Regions from separate parts of the Nonomuraea marmarensis genome, predicted to be linked through region 3. Evidence: riboswitches for the same ligand, from Rfam matches in the RefSeq annotation. Region 3 holds a riboswitch; each other region holds the start of a gene.
The links. A riboswitch is a leader RNA that binds a small molecule or an ion and turns the genes downstream of it on or off. The one in region 3 is predicted to bind thiamine pyrophosphate.
Positions count from the first base shown of each region.

Region 1: another riboswitch for thiamine pyrophosphate. It lies ahead of tenA (thiaminase II); the one in region 3 lies ahead of thiC (phosphomethylpyrimidine synthase ThiC).
Region 2: another riboswitch for thiamine pyrophosphate. It lies ahead of ACFLIM_RS01230 (FAD-dependent oxidoreductase); the one in region 3 lies ahead of thiC (phosphomethylpyrimidine synthase ThiC).

Region 1 covers NZ_JBICRM010000002.1:444,570-452,218, forward strand. Annotated here, with positions in the region: gene ACFLIM_RS05065 (tyrosine-protein phosphatase) at 206-934, opposite strand; gene tenA (thiaminase II) at 1,212-1,940, opposite strand; TPP riboswitch at 1,932-2,027, opposite strand; gene ACFLIM_RS05075 (MarR family winged helix-turn-helix transcriptional regulator) at 2,053-2,568, opposite strand; gene ACFLIM_RS05080 (EamA family transporter) at 2,610-3,518, shown strand; gene ACFLIM_RS05085 (hypothetical protein) at 3,699-4,031, shown strand; gene ACFLIM_RS05090 (hypothetical protein) at 4,028-4,573, shown strand; gene ACFLIM_RS05095 (GNAT family N-acetyltransferase) at 4,583-5,119, opposite strand; gene ACFLIM_RS05100 (NmrA family NAD(P)-binding protein) at 5,300-6,214, shown strand; partial or broken gene ACFLIM_RS05105 (DUF4832 domain-containing protein) at 6,201-6,485, opposite strand; gene ACFLIM_RS05110 (M48 family metallopeptidase) at 6,737-7,649, opposite strand, start outside.
Region 2 covers NZ_JBICRM010000001.1:235,257-242,905, reverse strand. Annotated here, with positions in the region: gene ACFLIM_RS01250 (polyprenyl synthetase family protein) at 1-529, shown strand, start outside; gene thiE (thiamine phosphate synthase) at 779-1,417, opposite strand; gene ACFLIM_RS01240 (Rv2175c family DNA-binding protein) at 1,395-1,769, opposite strand; gene ACFLIM_RS01235 (NAD(P)/FAD-dependent oxidoreductase) at 1,800-2,969, opposite strand; TPP riboswitch at 3,022-3,138, shown strand; gene ACFLIM_RS01230 (FAD-dependent oxidoreductase) at 3,107-4,372, shown strand; gene thiS (sulfur carrier protein ThiS) at 4,369-4,569, shown strand; gene ACFLIM_RS01220 (thiazole synthase) at 4,562-5,317, shown strand; gene pknB (Stk1 family PASTA domain-containing Ser/Thr kinase) at 5,519-7,411, shown strand; gene alc (allantoicase) at 7,498-7,649, opposite strand, start outside.
Region 3 covers NZ_JBICRM010000003.1:119,136-126,784, forward strand. Annotated here, with positions in the region: gene ACFLIM_RS05960 (cellulose binding domain-containing protein) at 1-226, opposite strand, end outside; gene ACFLIM_RS05965 (universal stress protein) at 367-1,215, opposite strand; gene ACFLIM_RS05970 (hypothetical protein) at 1,228-1,575, opposite strand; gene ACFLIM_RS05975 (hypothetical protein) at 1,689-1,850, opposite strand; TPP riboswitch at 1,902-2,014, shown strand; gene thiC (phosphomethylpyrimidine synthase ThiC) at 2,007-3,611, shown strand; gene ACFLIM_RS05985 (RidA family protein) at 3,620-4,030, shown strand; gene ACFLIM_RS05990 (SCO6745 family protein) at 4,027-4,863, opposite strand; gene ACFLIM_RS05995 (SDR family oxidoreductase) at 4,926-5,711, opposite strand; gene ACFLIM_RS06000 (hypothetical protein) at 5,831-6,178, shown strand; gene ACFLIM_RS06005 (sensor histidine kinase) at 6,191-7,600, shown strand; gene ACFLIM_RS06010 (response regulator transcription factor) at 7,597-7,649, shown strand, end outside.

The DNA of each region.
Region 1 (7,649 bases), on a different contig from region 3:
CCCCGTAAGTGGGCGTTGCGTGCATTGGCCTCCATCATGGAAGAGCACCCTCGCGCTTGGCATTGGCGCTGCGCGCACCGCAGTTATCCATGCACGCAGACACCTGCCACGCGGGAGTGCGCCAACAGGTCCGCCGCCTCCGGCAGGCCTGCTCTGGCCTCCGAGGAACAACGCGACCGGGGCGGGTCGTTGGGGTCTGCGTCGTTCACGGCCTGAGCAGGTTGCCTCGAAGCCGGCTGATCAGTTCCTTGTCGATACCGAGTCGCTCGGTGGCGTAGGCGTGGATGGAGCCGTAGGTCGCGGTCATGTCGGCAAGGGACAGGCGCATGATGTCCGCCGGGGCTCGTCCGTAGGCGGGCCAGCGCAGTTCGCGGCCGGGATTGGCGGCTCGCCAGTCGGCGAGCAGGCGGTCGGTGGCCAGTTCGGTGAGCGCGAAGTCCTCGACGATGTCGTCTTCGGCCACACCCAGCAGGGACAGTACGAGGGCGGCCACCAGACCGGTCCGATCCTTGCCGGACTTGCAGTGGAACACCAGAGGCCCGGTGCCCGCGGCGATGACCTCGAGCGCCTGACGGAGCTCGTTCACGCCGTCCAAGGCCACCTCGGCATACCGGTCGGCCAGGTAGCGCCACGGGTCCACGTCCGGGTCGATCTCCGCCTGGTCGTACGGCCGGTGCTCGATGCTGAAGTTGAAGTAGGCCAATCCCCGCTGTGCGGGCACGCGGCCCTGGGCCTCGATCTCCCAGGGGTAGCGAAGGTCGATCACAGTGCGGATCCCCAGCTCCTGGAACCGGGCCCAGTCCAGACCTTCGAGCCTGGCCAGCGAGTCCGAGCGGAACAGCCGCCCCCACCGCACCTCACGGCCGTCCGCGGCCTGGTAGCCGCCGAGATCGCGGAAGTTGTACAGCCGCTCGAACGCGATATGTCTCTCCACGGCGATCACCCTACGGCCCTCCGCCGCCAATGGAACGAGTCAGGCTCGCCGGGTGGGTCCGCACCGCATGCCGGCCGCCGAAGTGGACGTCTCCCCGGATCTCGTACGGCGGCTCCTTGGCCGCCCAGCACCCTGACCTCGCGCACTTGCCGGTCGAAGCGATGGCGAACGGGTGGGACGAACGGGTGGGACAACGTCATGTGCCGGATCGGCGACACGCTGGTGGCCCGGCAGCCTATCGGGCGGCCTGCGCGTACGCACCGGACGACCATCGCCGTCAGGAAAGCCAGCGGGCGGTCGGCCAGGACTCGCGGTGCCAGGCGCTGTCCCAGAACATCCACTCGTACGCGGCCGCCCGGCAGTACGCCTCCCCCATGGCCTCCCGAGTCGCCGGGTCGGTGGTCGTGGCGAGCCGGTCCGTGATGGACTTGGCCTGTTCGACCGAGGCCGCGAAGGCGGGGTCGGAGTAGGTGGAGATCCACTTCTGGTACGGGTGCTCGGGGCCGGCCTTCTGAAGCAGGGCCGTACCGACGTCCTGGTAGATCCAGAAGCACGGCAGCACCGCTGCGGCGAGCACCGGATAGGGCGCGGTGAGTGCCGTGGCCTGCAGGAACGACGCGTACGCCAGGCACGTCGGCGAGGTCGCGATGCCCGCCGCGTCCTCGGCGCCGAGGCCGAACTCCTCGATGTATCCCGCGTGCAGCATGCGTTCCGCGGCCAGGGCGGTGTGGGCGCTCTGGGCGTAGAAGGCCGCGTCCGCGGGGTCGGCCGCGCGGGTCGACGCGGTGGCCAGGGCCTTGGAGAACGCCTCCAGGTAGCGGCCGTCCTGGACGATGTAGAAGGCGAACCGGTCGCGTTCGAGGGTGCCGTCGCCGAGGGCGGTGTTGAACGGGTGGTCGTGGATCGCGCCCATCAGATCGGCGGTGCGCTGCCACATGTCGTCGCAGAACGTACCTTGCGCGCCCGCGTCGCCGTTCGGGGCGATTGCCGCTATGGACGAGGTCAACGTTGACGTCCCTTCGCTAGTCCGAACTAGATCAGGTTCGACGGGTTTGATCTCAGCCCGGATCTCCGGGCACCCCGCGTCGCCGCCCAACATAACAGAACACCGCGCGTGCTCAGCCGTCCGGCTGGAGGGGCGCCTCGAAGTGGGCCAGCCAGGCCGCCAGCAGTGATTCGAGTTGGGCGGCCTGCTCCGGGTCCAGCTCGTCGACGAGGCGGCGTTCGTTGCGCATGTGCTCGGTGAACGCCCGGTCGATCAGGTCCTTGCCCGCGTCGGTGAGCGCCACCACCCGGCCGCGCCCGTCACGCTCGCTCACCCGGCGGGTGACCAGCCCGTCGCGTTCGAGCCGGTCGATGCGCTTGGTCATCGCGCCCGTGGTGACCATGGTGAACGCGGCGAGCTCCCCGGGCGCGTGCTCGTACGGCTCCCCGGCCCGCCGCAGAGCGGCCAGGACGTCGAACTCGCCCTCCTTGAGCCCGTACCGCCGGTAGACGACGCACAACTGCTCGGTGAGATGCCCGGCGAGGCGGTGCAGCCGCCCGATCACCCCCTGCGGGGTGACGTCCACGTCCGGGCGCTCGCGAGCCCATTGCCGCTGGATGCGGGCGATGTGATCCAGGGGTTCGCTCATGACTCTCCAATATAGCTTCCAAGGAAGATATTATAGCTTCCATGAAAGCTACTGCGGGTTGGGCCTTGGTCACTGCGATCGCGCCCGTGGCCTGGGGGACGAACTACTACGTCACCCACCAGTTCCTCCCCTCCGGCTACCCCCTGTACGGGGCCGCCATCAGGGCGCTGCCCGCCGGGCTGCTGCTGCTCCTCCTCAGCAGGAAGCGCCCCCATGGCACGTGGTGGTGGAAGTCTCTCGTCCTCGGGATCCTCAACATGAGCGCCTTCTTCGCGCTCGTCTACCTGGCCGCGCAACTGCTCCCGACGACCGTCGCCTCGACGATCATGGCGACCTCGCCCGTCGTGATGATGCTGCTGGCCTGGTCGTTACTCGCCGAGCGGCCGCGGGTCACGTACCTGGCCGGAGCCGCCGTCGGCATCGCGGGCGTGTGCCTGATGCTCCTCACCGGCACGACCGCCGTCGACGGCCGCGGCGTGCTCGCCTCCGTCGCGGCCATGCTGATGTCGTCACTCGGGTACGTGCTGGCCAAAAGGTGGAGCCACGAGGTCGACGTACTGTCATCGACGTCGTGGCAGCTCATCGCCGGCGGCCTCGTCCTGATGCCGTTCGCCATCGCTCTGGAAGGCCCGCCACCGACCCTGACGACCCCCGCGATCGCGGGTTTCACCTACGTCACCGTCGTCGCCACGGCCATCGCCTTCGCCTCTTGGTTCGCGGGGCTGCGGCACCTGCCGGCCGGCACGGTGGGCCTGCTCGGACTGCTCAACCCGGTGACCGGGGTCCTGCTCGGGACGACGATCGCGGCGGAAGCGCTCACCGCGCAGCAACTCGGCGGGATCGCGCTGGCCCTGCTCGGCATCTTCCTCGGCCAGCCCGCCGCCACCCGCCTCGCCACGACCGCCCGCACCCGAGCCGACCGCCTCCTCGAACGGAAAGGCGCCGCCTAACAAAGACGGTGTTGCCCTGGATTGCGACCGCATTTGACGTAGTCGCGAGCCTGATCTTTCATAAATTCGAGGCCTGTGATGGAGACTTCTGACAAGATGCGAATGGCCCGCTGACGTGGCCGTCTACTAATGTCCGAAAGGGTCAAGATGGTTCTTATGAGAGCCCACAGGCGAACCGAAATGATGAACAACCTGGCCGCCGCGATCAAGGAGTTGAACCTCCCCGACGGTCCCGCGGTTCGCCAGGTAGTCGTCGAGCCGTACGAGGATTCGGCGGGAGAAGACATCCTCAGGGCGCTGGTCGTCACGGACTCGCCGGAAGGCGAAACCTGGTCTGTCGCGTACTTTCACGGACTCCACACGGGGGCGAATCGGCTCGCGGTCGAACAAGGCCTCGATGACTACGTGCATGTGAGGCTGTTCACCGCAAGCTACTGGGCCTCTCGCGACCGGCCCGAAGACACGAGCGCCGGCAATGAGTCGATGGACTCCGATCAGCAGGAGAGGCCGTGAGACGAGACTTCAATGCCGACGACTACCTCCATCTCGCCAGCGCTCTGACGGGCGAAGCATGGGGCCGCCGCACCGTTTTTCTGCGCCGCGCGATCTCGACCGCATACTACGCGCTCTTTTATGAGCTGGTTCAGCATGGCGCACGTCGAGCGGCCCGAACGGGGCCGCTCGAACATCAGCAGGTCATCGGCCGCTGGTACGCCCACGGCAATTTCCGGAAAGCGGCCAGATGGGTCGATGACCTCGTCGCTCGGCGCACTCTTCCTGGCCCGGTCAGCCTGCTGTTCGTGGACTCCACCACGGGAACGGTCCCGGCGGACCTCGAGGAACTGGCCAAGACCTTCAGCGAACTTCAAGTGCTGCGGCATCGCGCCGACTACGATCCCGCGTTCCAGGTCACCCGCGAGGAAGCGTTGATCCATGTCTGGACCGCCAAAACAGGCATCGAAGCGATCAGACGCATGGACAAGGCCAACCTGCACCAGTTCGATATGTTCCTTCTTCTCGCTCTGGGGGGCGAGAGAATGATCAAGAACAGCTGAACAAGAGATTCACTGGGATTCGTCGTCCCAGTCCGGGAGTGTGACCGTCCCGGAAAGCCAGTCACGGCGAAGGATCGCATAGCCGATCGAGTCATAGCGGATCCCGTCCTGGCCTGGCCACGCTTCCCGGTAATGCGCCTCTTTCGCGTATCCGCTCTTCCGGAAGACCGCTCTCATCGCGTGGTTGTCCTGGCGCGTCGTGCCTTCGATCCGCGTGATCTGCGGGAACTCGGTGAAGAGGTAGCCGGTCAGCCAGGCGACCGCCGCCGTGCCGAGGCCCCGTCCCCGCCATGACTGCCGGATCCGCAGGTCGAACATGGGGGTGTCGTCGGGGAGGTCCTGCAACCTGACCAGCCCCGCGTGCTGTCCGTCGGCGAGCACCCAGAACGTACGCGTCTCCTCGTTGTCATAAAGCCCTTCCACGGCCCTGCGCCGGACCGTCTCCCGGTCCTGGGTGCCCGCGTGGAAGGGCCATTCCTCTTCGGTCAGGAAATCGACCAGTAGCTGTATGTCGCCGGGCGAGAATCTCGAGACATCGATGCGCACCACCTGATCGTCGTCATCGGCGGTCCGCGTGGTCAAACGAGTTTCCGCCCCCCAACGCGGCCGGCCTGGAGGGTTATCGCCGTGTTCGTGACTGACATGAAGATGCCTTCTTACGACACCGCCGGCTCCGGGCCGATGCTGGGACGTGGTTCCCAGCAGATCAATGTGAGGAGTGTCTCGATGATTCTCGTTACCGGTGTTTCCGGAGCGCTCGGCGGCCTGATCCTGGACGGTCTGGCCGCGGTCGGTGGGCTGGACGTCGTGGCGGGCACCCGGTCGGGCGACGGCCCGACCGCGCGCCGGATCGACTTCGACGATCCGGCGAGCCTGTCGGAGGGTTTCAAGGGAGTGGACGTGCTGGTGTTCGTCTCGGCCGGGTACGCCGAGGACGACGTGGTGTTCGCCCGTCATGGGGCGGTGGTGGACGCGGCCGCCGCCGCGGGCGTACGGCATGTGATCTACACCAGCCTGGCAGGCTCGGGTGACCTGATGACCATCGCGCTCCCGCACCGCTGGACCGAGGCCCGCCTGGCCGCCGCCCCGTTCGAGGTCACCGTGCTGCGCAACGGGCTGTACGCCGAGGTGCCCGTCGGCCTCGCGGCCGCGGGCGCCGAGTCGGCCGCCGCGACCGGTTTCTTCGCGGCGGCACTCGGGACCGGCCGGGTATCGGTCGTGGCCAAGCAGGACCTCGCGGACGTGGCCGTACGCGTCGCCGCCGAGACCCAGCACGACCTCGCGGGCACGGGCCGCGGCCGCCACGCGGGCAGGACGTACGAACTCGAAGGCGTCACCGCGCTCGGCGGCCAGGACATCGCCGAGGTCCTGACCGGGGCGCTCGGCCGTACGGTCGAATACCGGGCCATCCCCCTCTTCGACACGCGTGCGGCGCTGGCGGGAAGCGGCCTTGAGCCGTATCAGATCACCCACACGATCTCGCTGTTCTCCAACGCCATCGCGGGTGTTCTCGAAGCGCGTGACACCGACCTGACCACCCTCCTCCCGGCCGAGCCCCGGCCGGTCCACGACCTCGTCGTCGAGGCTGTGGAGGCGGGCGGATACCGATCCCAGTCGGTCAAGACCGTCAGCTCACGGTGATGGTGTGGAGGAGGTTGTTCAGGCCGGTGCCGGACTCCCAGGTGCCCTGGTTGGCCAGCCGGATCGAGTATTCCGTACGAGATGCGAGCTGCGGATCCGGCAGGTTGAGCAGGAGCGCGTAGCCGCCTGCGGGGATGGACGCGCGCAGGGTGACCGTCTGGGTGATCGCGGTCGTGGTGCCCGGCTGCCACTTGCGCGGGTCGGCGGTGAGGGGGAAGCGGTACACGGCCGAGGTGGCGGTCTTGCGCAGGATCAGCTCCACGCCGCGCGGGTTGACGGGGTTACGGAGGTGACGACCTGCGGCCCATCGCGTTCATCGACTGGGACCTGGCGGGACCCGGGCGGCGGATCCACGACGTGGCGCACGTCTGCTGGCAGTACGTGGGCCTGGGCCCCGGGGCCGTCGACGCCCCCAGACGGGTCCGGCTGATCTGCGACGCCTACGGGCTGCCCGACCGGAGTGGCGTGGTGGACACGATCCTCAGCGCCGGGACGGCTGATGTCCTGATGCGCGTAGCGCCCCTATTGCGCAGGCCGTGCTTGTGGCCCCGGCGAAACACCCACCGGGACGTAGTCGTGGCGCATGCCGTGGTCCCCCAGCCACTGCCGCAACCCGCCCACCGCCGCCGGATTCGCCGCCACCTGGGCCGCGTACTCCGACAGCGCCACCTCCTCCCCATCGTCGAACAGCAGCCGCGCCGGCCCCGACCACGACAACGTCCACTTGGCCTCCCCGAGCTGGATCAGCACGGCCTCCAGCGCCTGGCCCAGAACCCCGGCCAGCAGGGTGTCCGACGGGTTCCAGCCCCGCTCCAGGAGCTTCGCCGCCAGCTCCGCCTGCCGCCCCCGCGCGATCGCCTCGAAGGCCGCGTCCAGGTACGGCTGGGCCGCCCCCATCACCTCCTGCCCCGACACCGCCAGGTCGTGGAGGGCGTCGGCGTTGCGGCCCGCGTACATGCCGTGCGCGATCAGCTCCTCCCACGGCACCGGCCGCAGCCCGGTCAGCGCGTCCGGCGTCCACATCGACTGCTCCACCGCCTGCACCGCCACGTTCGCGTCCCGCAGCAGCGTCAGCGCGGAGCGAGGGTCGGGTACGTGCTGCGGCTCCGCCAGGTGCTCGATGGCGGACAGGCGTTCGGCCAGGCTCGGATGGGAGTCGTACGGCGAGACCTCTTCAGGCTGTTCCCCCAGCTTGGCGATCTCGGCCTGCCGGTCCGGGTCGCTCATCAGCGCGTGGAAACCCCCGAACACCGCCGCCGGCCTGGTCCCGCCCGCGCCCGTCAGGGCCAGGTAGTTGTTGACGTACAGCTCCCAGCCCATCGCGGTGGCGTGGATCTTGCGCAGGGCGTCCGCCATCGCCTGCCGGCCGCCGATCCCGACGGCGAACGTGTCGGCCTCCAGCTCCTGCTTGCGCGAGACGCCTTGTGAGACCCGG
Region 2 (7,649 bases), on a different contig from region 3:
GGCGCACGGGGAGAACACGTTCGACTCGGCGCTGCGGGTGGCGCTGTACAAGAGCGGCAAATACTCGGTGGAGCAGCCGCTCAGGCTCGGGCTGGTGCTCGCGGGAGCGGAGCTCGCGCCGTGGATGGACGAGCTGTGCACCGGGTACGGCACGCGGGTCGGGATCGCGTTCCAGCTTCGCGACGACATCCTGGGGGTGTTCGGCGACCCTGCGCAGACGGGCAAACCCGCCGGGGACGATCTGCGTGAGGGCAAGCGGACGATGCTCGTGGCCCGTACTCTCGTGGCCGCCTCCCCTGACGACGCGGCGACCGTGCGGCGGTTGCTCGGGGATCCTGGGCTGGACGAGAGCGGGGTGGAGACGCTGCGGCGGATCATCGACGACACGGGCGCGCTCCAGGAGTGTGAGGACTTGATCGGCGACTACCTGGGCGATGCGCTGGCCGCCCTCGACGAGGCGCCTGTCACGCCGGAGGCCCGCGCCGCCCTGACCGAACTGGCCATCGCCGCCACCTCCCGCAAAACCTGACCGGCCCGGACCCACGACACCCCGCTGCGTCCCGCCCGCCCCGGACGCACGCCGCTGCGGGCAGTTGCAGGGGCCGACCGGGCGTCGCGCACCGCGTCCGAGGCCGGCCGGGCGGTCGCGCGTCGTGTGCAGGCCCACCGGCCGACGCGTGTGCCGGGCAGCGCTGATCGGCTTTGCGGGCATGCTCGACTCACATTTCGGCGGACCGCCGTGGAGGCACCCACGTGTGTGGGCGGGTGCCTCCGTGTGTCAGTGCGGTGACAGGCGCTTGGCGAACTCCGCCGCGGCCGCCCCCGGGTCGTCCGCGTCGGTGATCGCGCGTACCACCACCACCCGGCTCACCCCGTACGACATGACCTCGTCGAGGTTGTCGAGGGAGATGCCGCCGATCCCGAACCACGGCCGCGCGACGCCCAGCGACGCCGCGTGCCTGAGCAGCGGCGGGCCGGGAGCGGGGCGGCCGGGCTTGGTGGGCGTGGGCCAGATGGGGCCGCAGCAGAAGTAGTCGACGCCCTCCTCCACGGCCGCGGCGGAAGCCTCGGCGGCGGAGTGGGTGGACCGTCCGATGACGATGTCGTCGCCGAGTATCTCTCGCGCGACCGTCACAGGAAGGTCGTCCTGCCCCAGGTGGAGCACGTCGGGCCGGGCGGCGTAGGCGAGATCCGCCCGGTCGTTGACGGCCAGCAGCTTGCCGTGCCGGTCGCAGGCGTCGCGGAAGACCTCGAGGAGCGCGAGCTCTTCGCGCGCCTCCAGGCCCTTCTCGCGCAGCTGGACGATGTCCACGCCGGCGGCCAGCACCGAATCGAGGAACTCTGCCAGGTCGCCGCGGTCGCGGCGGCCGCCGGTGCAGAGATAGAGGCGGGCCTCAGAAAGCGAGGGCTTGGGCACGCCGCTTGACCTCGGTATGACGGCCGGCCTTGATCGCCTGGATGGGCGACCCCGGCAGGGACTCGTCGGGGGTGAAGAGCCAGCGCAGCGACTCGACATCGTCGTAGCCGGCATCCAGCAACACGGTCAGCGTGCCGGGCAGGCCCTTCATCACGTCCTTTCCATCCAGGAACACCGCGGGCACCTGAGGCCCGCCGCTCCCCCGGCGCACGCCGAGGAGCTTGTGATCCTTGAGGAGTTGCTTGGCCCGCCCTATTGAAAGGTCCAGGCGCGAGGCCACTTCGGGGAGAGTGAGCCACTCGTCTACGAGCTGGTCGGTCTCCCGGTCGATCTGTGCAACAGAAAGCGTCACGAAACCACAACTACCACATGCCGTCCTTGCTCAAACAACACAATCCCGTAGGGAGACTTCTGGATCTACCAGGCGTTCCGCGTCGAGACGATGGCCTGCGTCGATGATCCTACGCCCCTGTACGAGGTCGCGCGGCCGGTCCACGGCGAGCACCGCGGCGAGGGCGTCGTCGGCCGTGAGCCAGACGGCCGACCACTTGCCCTCGGGATCGCCGCGGTGGATGAGGCGCTCGCCCGCCGGATGGTGACCGGCGTATTGCACCATGTGCCCGAACTGCTCCGACCAGAAGTACGGAACGGGATCGTACGCGACGTCCTCCCCCAGCAGGCTGGCGGCGGCGACCTCGGGGGCGTTGAGTGCGGTGTCCCAGTGTTCGACCCTGAGCCTGGTCTGCCAGCGGCGCGACCACCAGGCGGCGCAGTCTCCGACGGCGACCGTGTTCGGCAGCGAGGCGCGCAGGTGCTCGTCGGTGACAACGCCGTTGTGGAGGTCGATGTCGGCGCCGGTGAGCCATTCGACGGCCGGGCGCACGCCGATGCCGGTGACCACCACGTGCGCCTCGACGAACTCACCCCCCACCAGCCGCACGCCGCCCTCGTCCACGGAGTCGACCATGGTGTCGAGCCGCAGGTCGATGCCGTCGTACCAGCGCTGGGTTTGGGCGCCGAGCTCGGTGCCGAGCGCGGTGGCGAGCGGCGTGGGACCCGCCTCGATCACCGTCACCACGCACCCGGCGCGGCGGGCGGCGGTGGCCACCTCCGCCCCGATCCATCCGGCGCCGATGATCGCGACGCGGACGCCCGGGACCAGCATGGCTCTGAGCTCGTGGGCGTCGTCGATGGTCCGCAGCACGTGCTGGGGGCCGTCGCCGGGCAGTGTGATCGGCTCGGCTCCGGTGGCGATGACCAGGCCGTCGTAGCCGAGCTCGCCCTCGGTCGTCTCCACGACGCCGCGGCGCAGGGCCTTGGCGCTGACGCCGGGCCAGAAGTCGACCTCGAGCGCGTCCAGGTCGGTGTCGATGTAGCTGGTGTCGGCGTCGCCGAGCAGCACGGCCTTGGACAGGGGCGGGCGATCGTAGGGGTGGTGGCGCTCCTGGCCCATCAGCGTGATCCTGCCGCTGAATCCTCGTCCGCGCAGCGCCTCCACCGTGCGCAGTCCGGCCAGTCCCGCTCCTACCACCACGACATGGTTCACGTTCATGACCATAACGGGGGCGGTGTCTGGATGTGGCACCGAGGCCGTAGGCTGGGGTCGTAAGACGCGCGGGAGTCCGGCCGTTACCGGGCTGAGAGGAAGGCTTCACCGGGCCTTCGACCGCAAGACACCTGATCCGGATCATGCCGGCGAAGGGAGCGCATGTGGACGTGATCGTGGGTGGCGGGGTCGTCGGGCTGTCGATCGCCTGGCGGCTGGCTCGCGACGGGCGGCCGGTCACTCTGGTGGACCCGGCCCCGGCCTCGGGGGCCTCGCACGCGGCCGCGGGAATGCTGGCTCCGGTCAGCGAGGTCACCTATACGGAGGCGCCGCTGCTGCGGCTGGGGGTGGCCTCGTTGCGCCGCTGGCCCTCCTTCGCCGCCGAGCTGGCGGCCGACGCCGGGTTCGGGGCCGACGACGTTCTCGGTGAAGGGTTCGGCATCGGCGAAGCGGCCCGGGCGGGGCTGGATCTGCGGGCGGAGGGGACGCTCGACGTGGCGTTCGGGGCCGACGATCTCGCGGCGCTGGACGAGCTGGCGGCGTTCATGGACAAGCTGGCGCTGCCGGTCGAACGGCTGACCGGGCGCGAATGCCGCCGCCTGGAGCCCATGCTGGCCCCCTCCGTGCGCGGTGGGCTGCTGGCGCCCGGCGACGCCTGGGTGGACCCGCGCCGCGTGACGGCCGCGCTGCTCGCGGCCCTGGACCGGCTGGGCGTGCCGCTGGTGCGGGCGCGCGCGACCGAGCTCCTGCGCGACGGCGGCCGGGTCGTCGGGGTACGCCTGGCGCCATCCGGAGACCGCGACGCCCGGGCCGCCGGTGACGTGCCGTCGGAGATGCGAGCCGATCAGGTGATCCTGGCGGCCGGGGTCTGGAGTGCCGAGCTGGCCGACGTGCCCGTCCGGCCGGTGAAGGGGCAGATCATGCGGTTGCGTTCCGCGCGGCCGCTGCTCACCCGGTGTGTGCGGGGCACCGTGCACGGCGCGTCCGTCTACCTCGTGCCCCGGGGCGACGGCGAGCTGGTGGTCGGGGCCACTCAGGAGGAGATGGGGTTCGACACCAGGGTGACGGCGGGCGGGCTCTACGAGCTGCTGCGCGACGCCAGGGAGCTGGTGCCGGGGGTGACCGAGCTGGAGGTCGCCGACGTGGTGGCGGGGCTGCGGCCTGGGACGCCGGACAACCTGCCGCTCATCGGCCCCAGCGGGACGCCGGGGCTCACACTGGCCACCGGGCATTACCGGGGCGGCGTGCTGCTGGCTCCGCTCACGGCGGCCCTCGTGGCAAGCGCAGTGGCAGGCATTCCGGCGGGCGTGCCGGGCGGAGCAGGCGGGCTGGTGGGAGATGGCGTGCTGGGCGAAGAGGGTGAGCTGGCGGCGTTGTGCTCGCCGGGGAGATTTCGGGAAACTTCATGATTGTGATGATCAACGGGGCCGCGCACGAGGTGGCCGACGGGCTTACCGTGGCGCAGGCCGTACGGACTTTGACCTCGGCCACCACCGGAGTGGCCGTGGCCGTGAACGACGAGGTGGTCGCGCGGAGCTCGTGGGAGACGACGGTGCTCGGCGACAGCGACCGCGTGGAGGTTCTGACGGCGGTGCAAGGTGGATGATCTGATCATCGCCGGGGAGAAGTTCTCCTCCCGGCTCATCATGGGGACCGGTGGCGCGCCCTCGCTGGAGGTGCTCGACCAGGCGCTGGCCGCGTCCGGGACCGAGTTGACCACGGTGGCCATGCGGCGGCTCGACCCCGGCTCGCGCGGCTCCGTACTGGACGTGCTGCGCGAGCGGGACATCAAGGTGCTCCCGAACACGGCGGGCTGCTTCACCGCGGGCGAGGCCGTGCTGACGGCGCGGCTGGCCAGGGAGGCGCTGGGCACCGGCTGGGTCAAGCTGGAGGTCATCGCCGACGAGCGCACGCTGCTGCCGGACCCGATCGAGACGTTTGACGCGGCCGAGCGGCTGGTGGCGGACGGGTTCGTGGTGCTGCCGTACATCGGCGACGATCCGGCGCTGGCGCGGCGGCTGGAGCAGGCGGGCTGCGCGGCCGTGATGCCTCTGGGCGCGCCGATCGGCTCCGGGCTGGGCATCCGCAACCCGCACAACATCGAGCTGATCGTGGAGGCAGCCTCGGTGCCGGTGATCCTCGACGCGGGCATCGGCACCGCCAGCGACGCCGCGCTGGCGATGGAGCTGGGCTGCGACGCCGTACTGCTGGCCACGGCGGTCACCAGGGCGCAACGGCCCGATCTCATGGCGGCGGCCATGAAGGCGGCCGTGGCGGCGGGACGGCTGGCGCGCCAGGCGGGCCGCATCCCACGCAGGCGCTACGCCGAAGCATCCTCACCGATGACCCCCTGACAACCCATCCGACCATGGCGCAGCACCCCGGCCGCGGCGCTGCCGGCGGGCTCGTGGCGCCGCGCCGGAGCGTGTTCGACGTGACGCAGGCAGGGCTATGTCCGCTTCGGCGGGGGTCGTAACGTTCCAACGGGAACGTCTCCGCATCGGTTTCGGGCGGTCAGGCCCTGCCAGTGGCAAAACGCCCGTAAACTCTGCGGGGTGGATACGACGACTGCGGACCCCCTGGTCGGGCGGCTCCTCGATGGGCGCTACCGCATCGAGAGCCGGATCGCCCGGGGCGGTATGGCGACCGTCTACCTGGCGCTGGACATCCGGCTCGACCGGACGGTGGCGCTGAAGGTCATGCACCGTTCGCTCGCCGAGGATCCGGCCTTCGTCAGGAGGTTCATCGGCGAGGCCAAGTCGGTTGCCAGCCTCTCTCACCCCAACGTCGTGCACGTCTTCGACCAGGGCACCGACAACGACATCGTCTACCTGTCGATGGAATACGTGCCGGGCAAGACGCTGCGCGACATCCTGCGCGACCGCGGCAGGCTGCCTGCCCGCGAGGCGCTCGAGATCATGATCCCGGTGCTCGCCGCCCTCGGCGCGGCCCACCAGGCCGGGATGGTCCACCGCGACGTGAAGCCGGAAAACGTCCTGATGACCGACGACGGCCGGGTCAAGGTGGTCGACTTCGGGCTGGCCAGGGCCATCGAGGCGACCAACCAGACCCGTACGGGCGTGATGATCGGCACGATCGGCTACATGTCGCCCGAGCAGGTCACCACGGGCGGCGCCGATGTGCGCAGCGACGTCTACGCCGCGGGCATCATGCTGTTCGAGCTGGTCACCGGGCAGCAGCCGTATGACGGCGAGACCCCGATGTCGGTGGCCTACCGGCACGTGCACGACACGGTGCCGCGGCCGTCGTCCGTGGTTCCCGAGGTGCCGCCGCTGATCGACACGCTGGTGGCGCACGCGACGGCCCGTGAGCCGCACGACCGCCCCGCCGACGCGACCGCGATGCTGGTGGCGGCCGTCGACGCGCACCGGATGTTGCCGCGGATGACCAATCCCCCGGCGTCGCACTCCCAGCCGCACGTCATGACGGCCTCCGCGGCCCCGTCGATGCCGCGACCCGCCCCCGCCCACACGATGGTCCAGCCGCGGGTGGAGGTGCCGGCCCGGCGCGGGTTCAGGCCCAACTGGTTCCTGGTGACGCTCGCCGCCGTGATGGTGGTGGCGGTCGCGCTGACCGGCTGGTACTTCGCCCAGCCCGAGTTGGTCTCCGTTCCCCGGCTGGTCGGCAAGAACCTGGCGCTGGCCGAGAAGAACGCCGCCGCGGCCGGCTTCGTCGTGAAGACGGCCGCGGGCCAGAACGACGAGAAGGTGGCCGAGGGCCTGGTTCTCAGCACCGACCCGGCCGAAGAGACCCAGGTGGAGAAGGGCGCCACGATCACGCTGGTGCCCTCGCTCGGGCCCAAGCGCGTGGTCGTGCCCGACACGACGGGCATGACGGGCAACGACGCCCGCGCCACGATCGCCAAGGCCGGGCTGACCGTGGGCGCGGTCAAGCGGCTGGCCAACCTGCAGGTCGAGCGCGACAAGGTGATCCGCACCTCGCCGCAGAACGGCGAGAAGGTGAAGGAGGGCGCGAAGGTCGACATCTTCGTCAGCGCCGGGCTGGTCATGCCCGACGTCGCCGGCATGCCGAAGGACGAGGCCGCCGCGTACCTCGGCGGGCAGGGCTTCCAGGTGCAGGTCAACGAGGTCGACGACGACGCAGAGCCGTGCACGGTCATCGCCCAGGCGCCGAAGGCGAAGTCCGAGGTGGACAAGGGCGCACCGGCCATGATCACGGTGGCCCGGTGCCAGACGGACTTCTTGGACTGGTTCCGTGGCGGCGACAACCAGGCCGGCGACGACCAGCAGTTCAGCCTGGTTCCCCAGGTGATCGGCAAGGACGTCAGGGACGCGCAGAGGGAGTTGCAGGCGCTGGGGTTCCGGGTGCGGGTGCAGCGGCTCGGCAACGGTGGTGTGGTGCAGTACCAGCGGCCGTTGCCCAACAGCGAGCGCCCGGCCGGCAGCACCGTCTACCTCTGGCACTGACGGCGCCGGGGTTCCACTGGCGAGGAAGTGGCGGGCGGCTCGGGCCAGGAGTCGCCCCGGCCTCGTTGACCGAGGGTGACACAGGCTCAGGTCAGGTGGCCGTGAAGGCGGGCTCTGGCCAGGCCGCCGTCCGGGTAGATGTCCACGCGCACGTGGGTGACCGGGTCCTGGTCGTGGATCCGGAAGCGGTGCGGTGTATCGGGCTGGAGCCTGGTTCTGGGCAGCAGCTCGACCTCGC
Region 3 (7,649 bases):
CCCCGCAACCCTGCGGCGGGAGCGTGCCGACGAAGTCGATGTTGGTGTAGCCGGTGCTCTGGAGTCTGTTCCAGAGCAGGGCCCGCCAGCAGCCAGGGGATCCGGTGATCGAGTCGCCCAAGGGCATGATCCTGGTGGCGGCGGCGCTGGCCTGCGTGGTCGTCGCGAACATCACCGCCGCGGTCAGTGCCAGCATCGCCGCCAGCAGGGCGCTGATCCTGCGCATCGTCTGCTCTCCCGTCGTAGTCTGCGCAGATCGTAGGAGCGCCCGACCGTCGCGGGAAGGCAGGCCGTAACGCCCGGATCGGCGACCTGCGCGGATGCCGGGATCGGCATGTAACTTTCAGGAGAGCGGAGACGCCGCGCTCAGGTCGCCTGGGAGTGCCCGCGGATCACCGCGAGCGGGCAGGGCGCGTGGTGGAGCATGGCCTGGCTGATCGAGCCCATGAGCATCCCGGCCAGCTGGCCGTGCCCGCGCGAGCCCACGACCAGCAGATCCGCCCCCGCCGCCGCCTCCCTCAGCACCTCGACGGGATGTCCGTGGACGATCTCCGCCACCACGTCCACCCCGGGATGCCGCTCCCGGTGCCCGGCCAGCAGCTCCTTCAACACCCGCAACGCGTCCCGCTCGCCGTTGCCGTCGGCCGGCTCGAAGCCGCTCGGTTGCGGCCAGGCCCACGCCTGTACGGCACGCAACTTCGTACCTCGTGACTCCGCCTCGTCGAAGGCGAAGTCGAGCGCCCGCATGGACCCCGGCGAGCCGTCGACCCCGACCACCACCTCCCCGCGCGGCGACGAGGGCCGCTCGTGGATCAGAACGACGTTCGTACGGGCGTGCGCGGCGACCCCGTAGGCGACGGACCCGACCAGCAGCCCGCGTACACCGCCGATCCCGCGACTGCCGACGACCAGCAGCTCAGCCCCCTCGGAGGCCTTGACCAGGGCCGAACGGGGGTCGCCAGGGAGCAGGACGGTCTCCACGATGATTCCGGGCCGCTCGCGCAGCGCCCGGTCCCTGGCCGAGACGAGCACCGTGTTGGCGCTCTCGCGCAGCCACCGGCCCACCTCGGCGTAGCGGCCGCCGGACTCCTCGCACACCCATTTGGGTACGGCGTGCGCCACGGTCAGCGGCGCCTTGCGCAGCGCTGCCTCCGTGGCGGCCCAGCCGACGGCTTCCAGGCCGGTACGCGAGCCGTCCGCCCCAGCGATGATCAAGATCTCAGCTCCTCAGGCGTACACGTAGCACTCCACCTCGGCGCGGCGGAACGAGATTCCCTGCTCTACGGACGTCTGCTTGCACTGGCGTTCGGACCTGCTCAACTTGAGCGGGCCGCACACGGTGACACCCGTGTATGTCCGGCAGTCGAGCGTGTGGCTGGGTTTACCGATGTAGTACAGCTCCTTGACCGCCGCGCGGCATCGCGACTTCCCCGTGTCGGAGTAGCGACACTGGGCGATCAGGGTGTCGTACTGCTCCTGGCTCACTTCGTGCTGCTCGATACCGTCTCCTGAGGCGGCGGGCGTACCGAACGCGGCCACCACCACGAGTCCTGCGACAGCGGCGATCTTTTTCATGTTTCCCCTGATGGGAGAGTACCGCTCAGGGCGATCGTCAAACCTCGCGCCGCGCCGCCAGCACGCCTCCCGGCTGCAGGGCCGCGCGCCAGGCGCGTAGCGTCGGCTCGGTCTCAGCGCCGCCCCAGGTCGGCTACCCGCCCTCCGGTGGGCAGCGCGGTGGCGAAGCGTTGGCGGAAGGCCAGGAAAGCGGCGTCGGGGGTTTCCGAGCGGGTGGCGAAGACGGGGGCGATGCGGTCGTAGCCGGCGGTGGTCCGAGCCGTGGGATCGTCCATTTTGGGAATAATGCCATGTTTCGGGCGGGGTTCGGGGTGGGTACGATCACCGCCGACCAACGCGGGAGCCCGGTGCGGACCGGGCTGAGAGGACGGCTGACAGCCGCCGACCGCCAGAACCTGCTCCGGGTAATGCCGGCGAAGGGAGTTTGCGCGATGAACAGCGCGCGTTTTTCCAAGATTTACACCGGTGACCTGCGCGTGCCGATGCGTCAGGTGCGGCTCTCCGACGGCTCGGCGGTGACGCTGTACGACACCTCGGGCCCGTATACCGACCCCTCTGTCGAGACGGACGTCAGGCGGGGGCTGCCGCGCCTGCGCGAGCGGTGGGCCGGCGAGCGCCGGGCGGCGGGGGAGCCGGTGACGCAGGTCGCCTGCGCGAGGAAAGGGCTGGTCACCAAGGAGATGGAGTTCGTGGCGGTGCGCGAGGGCGTCACCCCCGAGTTCGTCCGGCAGGAGGTCGCGGCCGGCCGGGCCATCATCCCCGCGAACGTCAACCACCCCGAGTCCGAACCCATGATCATCGGCCGGAACTTCCTCGTGAAGATCAACGCCAACATCGGCAACTCCGCCGTGACGTCCTCCATCGAGGAGGAGGTCGAGAAGATGGCCTGGGCCACCAGGTGGGGCGCCGACACGATCATGGACCTGTCCACGGGCCAGGACATCCACGAGACCCGCGAGTGGATCATCCGCAACTCGCCGGTGCCGGTCGGGACCGTACCCATCTACCAGGCGCTGGAGAAGGTGAAGGGGCGCCCCGAGGCCCTGTCGTGGGAGGTCTACCGCGACACCCTGGTCGAGCAGTGCGAGCAGGGCGTCGACTACGTGACCGTGCACGCGGGGGTGCGGCTGGCGTACGTGCCGCTGACGGCCCGCCGCAAGACCGGGATCGTCTCGCGCGGCGGCTCGATCATGGCCGCGTGGTGCCTGGCGCACCACCGCGAGAGCTTCCTGTACGAGCACTTCGACGAGATGTGCGAGCTCCTGGCCCGTTACGACGTGTCGTTCTCGCTCGGCGACGGGCTGCGTCCCGGGTCGATCGCGGACGCCAACGACGAGGCGCAGTTCGCCGAGCTGCGCACGCTCGGGGAGCTCACCCGGATCGCCCGCCATCATGATGTCCAGGTGATGATCGAAGGGCCGGGCCACGTGCCCATGCACAAGATCAAGGAGAACGTCGACCTGCAGCGCGAGCTCTGCGACGACGCGCCGTTCTACACGCTCGGCCCGCTCGTGACGGACGTCGCGCCCGGGTACGACCACATCACCTCGGGCATCGGGGCCGCCATGATCGGCTGGTACGGCACGGCCATGCTCTGCTACGTCACCCCCAAGGAGCACCTCGGCCTGCCGGACAAGGACGACGTCAAGACGGGCGTGATCACGTACAAGATCGCGGCGCACGCGGCGGACCTCGCCAAGGGGCACCCGGGGGCGCAGGCGTGGGACGACGCGCTGTCGAACGCGCGGTTCGAGTTCCGCTGGGAGGACCAGTTCGACCTGGCGCTCGACCCCGACACGGCCCGCGCCTTCCACGACGAGACCATGCCCGCCGCGCCCGCCAAGACGGCGCACTTCTGCTCGATGTGCGGGCCCAAGTTCTGCTCGATGCGGATCAGCCACGACGTGCGCCGGTACGCTGCCGAGCACGGGCTGGCCGAGGAGGAGGCGCTGGAGGCGGGCCTGGCGGAGAAGGCCGAGGAGTTCACCAGGCGGGGCGCCTCGATCTACCTGCCCGATCCCGACGCCGTGAACTAGGAAATAATGTGGCTGGTGTGCGATTGATCCGTAGTCCCGAGCTGGCGCAGACGGTCGAGTACGCGTACGCGGCCGTCGCCGACGTGCCGGTGCGCGCCATCTGGGCCGCGGGTGCCTGTCCACTCGACGCCGGCGGCAAGACCGTCGCGGTGGGCGACATCGCCGGTCAGACCCACCAGGTGATGCGCAACCTGGTCACGGCGCTGGAGAGCGCCGGCGCCACGCTGACCGACGTGGCCAAGACCACCGTGTACGTCGCCTCGTCCCGCCAGGCCGACCTGGTCGCGGCCTGGCGGGTCTATCGCGAGTACATGGGTGACCATGACGTGCCCAGCACGCTGCTCGGGGTCGCCGTGCTCGGCTATCCCGACCAGCTCGTGGAGGTCGAGGCGGTCGCCCTGATCACCGGGCAGGTTTAGCTGATATTGAGCAGGCCCGCGTCGACGACACGGCGGCCGAAGGGACGGGCCAGCTCGGCCAGGCGCTCGCAGCCCTCCTCGCCCAGCGCCTCGTACGCCGGCATGGCCAGAATGTCCGTGCGGTCCTCGATGTGCTGGCGGAGGGCCTTGCCTTCCGTGGTGAGGGTGTCGCCGGCCACGAGGTCGCGGTCGCGTAGGCCGTCTTCCGCGGCCACCCACTCCTCCTCCGGCCAGGCGCGGCTGATTTTGAGGAAGGGGGTGGGTACCGTGCCGGTGGCGGCGTGCAGGATCAGGGCTTCGAGGCCGGTCACGCCCTCCGCGAGGAGCGTGGCGACGTGGCCGTCGCCGCGGAATTCGCGGAGGAGGGTTTGGGCGTGCCAGAGCTGCAGGAGCGGGTCATCCGGCCAGGGGAGGGTGGCGTGGGCGGCGAAGAGGGGGCGGCCCTGGGGGTGTTCGCAGGCGGACTCGGCGGCGCGGCGAGCCAGGGTCAGGGTCTGGTTCAGCTCGGGGAGCTCGTGGATGGCCGCTCTGTTCAGGGCTTCCGCGGCGGCTTGGTAGCGGGCATCGAGGATCTGTTCCGGGGTGACGGCGGCCCAGGCATCCCGGAGCGACCGGCGTACGAGAGCCGGGCAGAAGTTGTAGAACGTGGCGATGACCAGGTCGGCGGAGGCACGGCCGAAGGGGGCGCTGCGTGAGGTGAAATATCCGGACATGCCGGTTAGGCCCAGCTCGGTGTAGCGCCGGGAGGCTTCGGGGACGAAGTAGATCATGCCGTGGATGGGCTCCAGGCGGCGCCAGGCGCGGCGGGCAGATGTGGTTGTGGTGGTCTTCATGGCTCGATGCCTCCGTGCGGGGGGTGGCTGACCTCGTGCTCCACGGCTCGACAGGGAATGGCTCAGGGGTTGGTCAGGGAGTCGACGAAGCGCGACATTCCGGTTAGCCATCTGTCGGGGTCCTCGGCCTTGCGGCGTACGAACTCCGCCACCTCAGGGTGCGGGAAGATGTGGAAACGCTCTGATTCGAGCCCTTCGATGACCGTGCCGGCCACGTCTGACGGGTCGAGGATGGCGCCTGAGGCGGTCACGGCGCGGGCGGTCAGGTGGTCGTCCTCGATCCCGTGCTCCAGCATGGCCGTCCGCACGCCCTGCGGGCATAGGACGCTGACCTTGATGCCCTTGGAGGCGTAGTGGATGGCCAGCCACTCCGCGAACGCGATCGCCGCCGCCTTCGTCACCGCGTACGGCGCGTCGCCGGGGCAGCTGATCAGGCCGGCGGCGGAGCAGGTGTTGAGGAGGTAGCCGCCGCCGCGGGCGATCATGGACGGTACGACGGCGCGGGCGGCGTAGACGTGGGCCAGCACGTTCACCCCATAAAGGCTGCTCCACTCCTGGTCGGAGGCGTCCAGGCCGTGACCGCCGATGATGCCCGCATTGGAGCAGAACAGGTCGACGGGGCCGAACGGGGTCTCCGCCAGCGCGGCCACCTCCGCCTCCGACGACACGTCCACTCGTACGGCGGTCGCGCGGTCGCCGATCTCCTTCGCCACCGCCCGCGCGCCGGTCTCGTCGAGGTCCGCGATCATCACCCCCGCCGCTCCCTCCGCGGCGAACCTGAGGGCCATCGCCCGGCCGATCCCGCTGGCCGCGCCCGTCACGACCACGAGCTTGTCCCGTACGTGCATGAACGTCCCTCCTGAGGCCGGAACCAGAACATGATTCTACTGCGGCCGAGCCTGATCAGATGAGAGGTTTCTCATCTGGGCCTCAGCGTGGTCTCCTCGAAGGGCGTCAAGGTCAACTCATGAAGCATCGGGGAACGATGATCCTCCTGGTCTTGGGGGTGGCGGTGGCCGGGTTCATGTCGGTGGGGCTGGTGCGGGCCGCCGATGACGGGCCGGACCTGGGTGAGCCCGTCGTGGTCGAGCGGGTGCCCGGCGAACGCGTGACGAGCACGCCCGCGTCCACGGCCTCGCCCTCGGCCTCGACAGGGAATGATGGGGAGCCCTCGCCCACGAAGAGCGCGAGTGAGCGGCCCTCACCCCGAAAAACAAAGGCGGAGCCGGTCAAGCCGCCATCGCCGAGACCCGGCGGCGGCGATGACGACGATGCTGATGACGACGACGGCGGTGGCGGGGATGGCGATGACTGATCGGGAGGTCGCATGCGGGTGAGCGCCCGTGCCCGGATCGTGGGCTGGATGCTCGCCGTCGTCGGCCTCGCCCTGTCAGTCTCGATCTTCGCGACCTGGACCATCCTGCTCACCCTGCTCGACGACCGAGTGAACCACGAGCTGAGCAACGAGGCGGAGAAGCTCCGGGGCTACGCCGCGACCGCGCGCGATCCGGAGACCGGGAGCACGGTCACCAATGTCCAGGAGCTGCTCGAGGGATATCTGGCGTTCAACGCGCCCGACCGATGGGAGACCTTCTTCAGCATCGTCGACGGCGAGCCCCACAAGAGGACCGGGGTCGAGCCGCCGGCGCCCCTCGACGAGGATCCCGACCTGGTCGCGCGGATGGCCACGGTCACCACGAACTATGCCGGCGAGATGGAGACCGCGAAGGGAACGGTCCACTACGCGGTGATCCCGGTGACCGTGCCCGACGATTCCCGGCCGGCCCACTTCGTCGTGGGCATCTTCTATGACCTGCACCGCGAGGAGATCGAGGACGCGGTGCGGGTTCTCGGGCTGTCCGCGCTGGCGGCGATGGGACTGGCGGGGGCGGCGGGGTGGTTCGTGGCCGGGCGGGTGCTGGCGCCGGTCCGGCTGGTCAGCCAGACCGCGGAGCAGATCAGCGACTCCACCGATCTGACGCGCAGGCTCGACGTGCCGGGCGACGACGACGTGGCCGCGCTCGCCGGGACGTTCAACCACATGCTCGACCGGCTGGAGCAGGCCTTCGTCGTGCAACGGCATTTCATGGATGATGCCGGGCACGAGCTGCGCACGCCGATCACGGTCGTCCGCGGTCACCTGGAGTTAATGGGGGACGATCCGGCCGACCGCGCCGAGACCCTCGCCCTGGTCACCGACGAGCTCGACCGGATGAACCGCATCGTCGACGACCTCATCACCCTCGCCAAGGCCGAGCAGCCGGGGTTCCTGGCGCTGGACCACGTCGAACTGGCCGATCTCACGGTCAGCGTGGTCGCCAAGGCCCGCGCGCTCGGCCGGCGCCAATGGCGGGTCGACGAGGTGGCCGAGGCCCGCGTGCCGGCCGACCGCCAGCGGCTCACGCAGGCGCTCATGCAGCTCGTGGCCAACGCCGTACGCCACACCACGGACGACGACCTGATCGCCGTGGGCTCTGCCATACGCGACTCGCGGGTCGAGTTGTGGGTACGCGACAGCGGACCCGGAGTCGCGCCCGCGGATCGCGAACGCATCTTCGGGCGGTTCATCCGCGGCGTGGGCCGCACCGGCACCCATGACGGGGCCGGGCTGGGGTTGGCCATCGTCAGATCCATCGCCGAGGCCCATGGGGGCAATGTGAAGGTGACCGAGGCTCCGGGTGGCGGGGCCTGCTTTGTCATGTCCATCCCGCTGTGGGATCTGTGGGAGTTGCGGTGAACCGTATTCTGATCGCCGAGGACGAGGCCAGGATCGCCTCCTTCGTGGA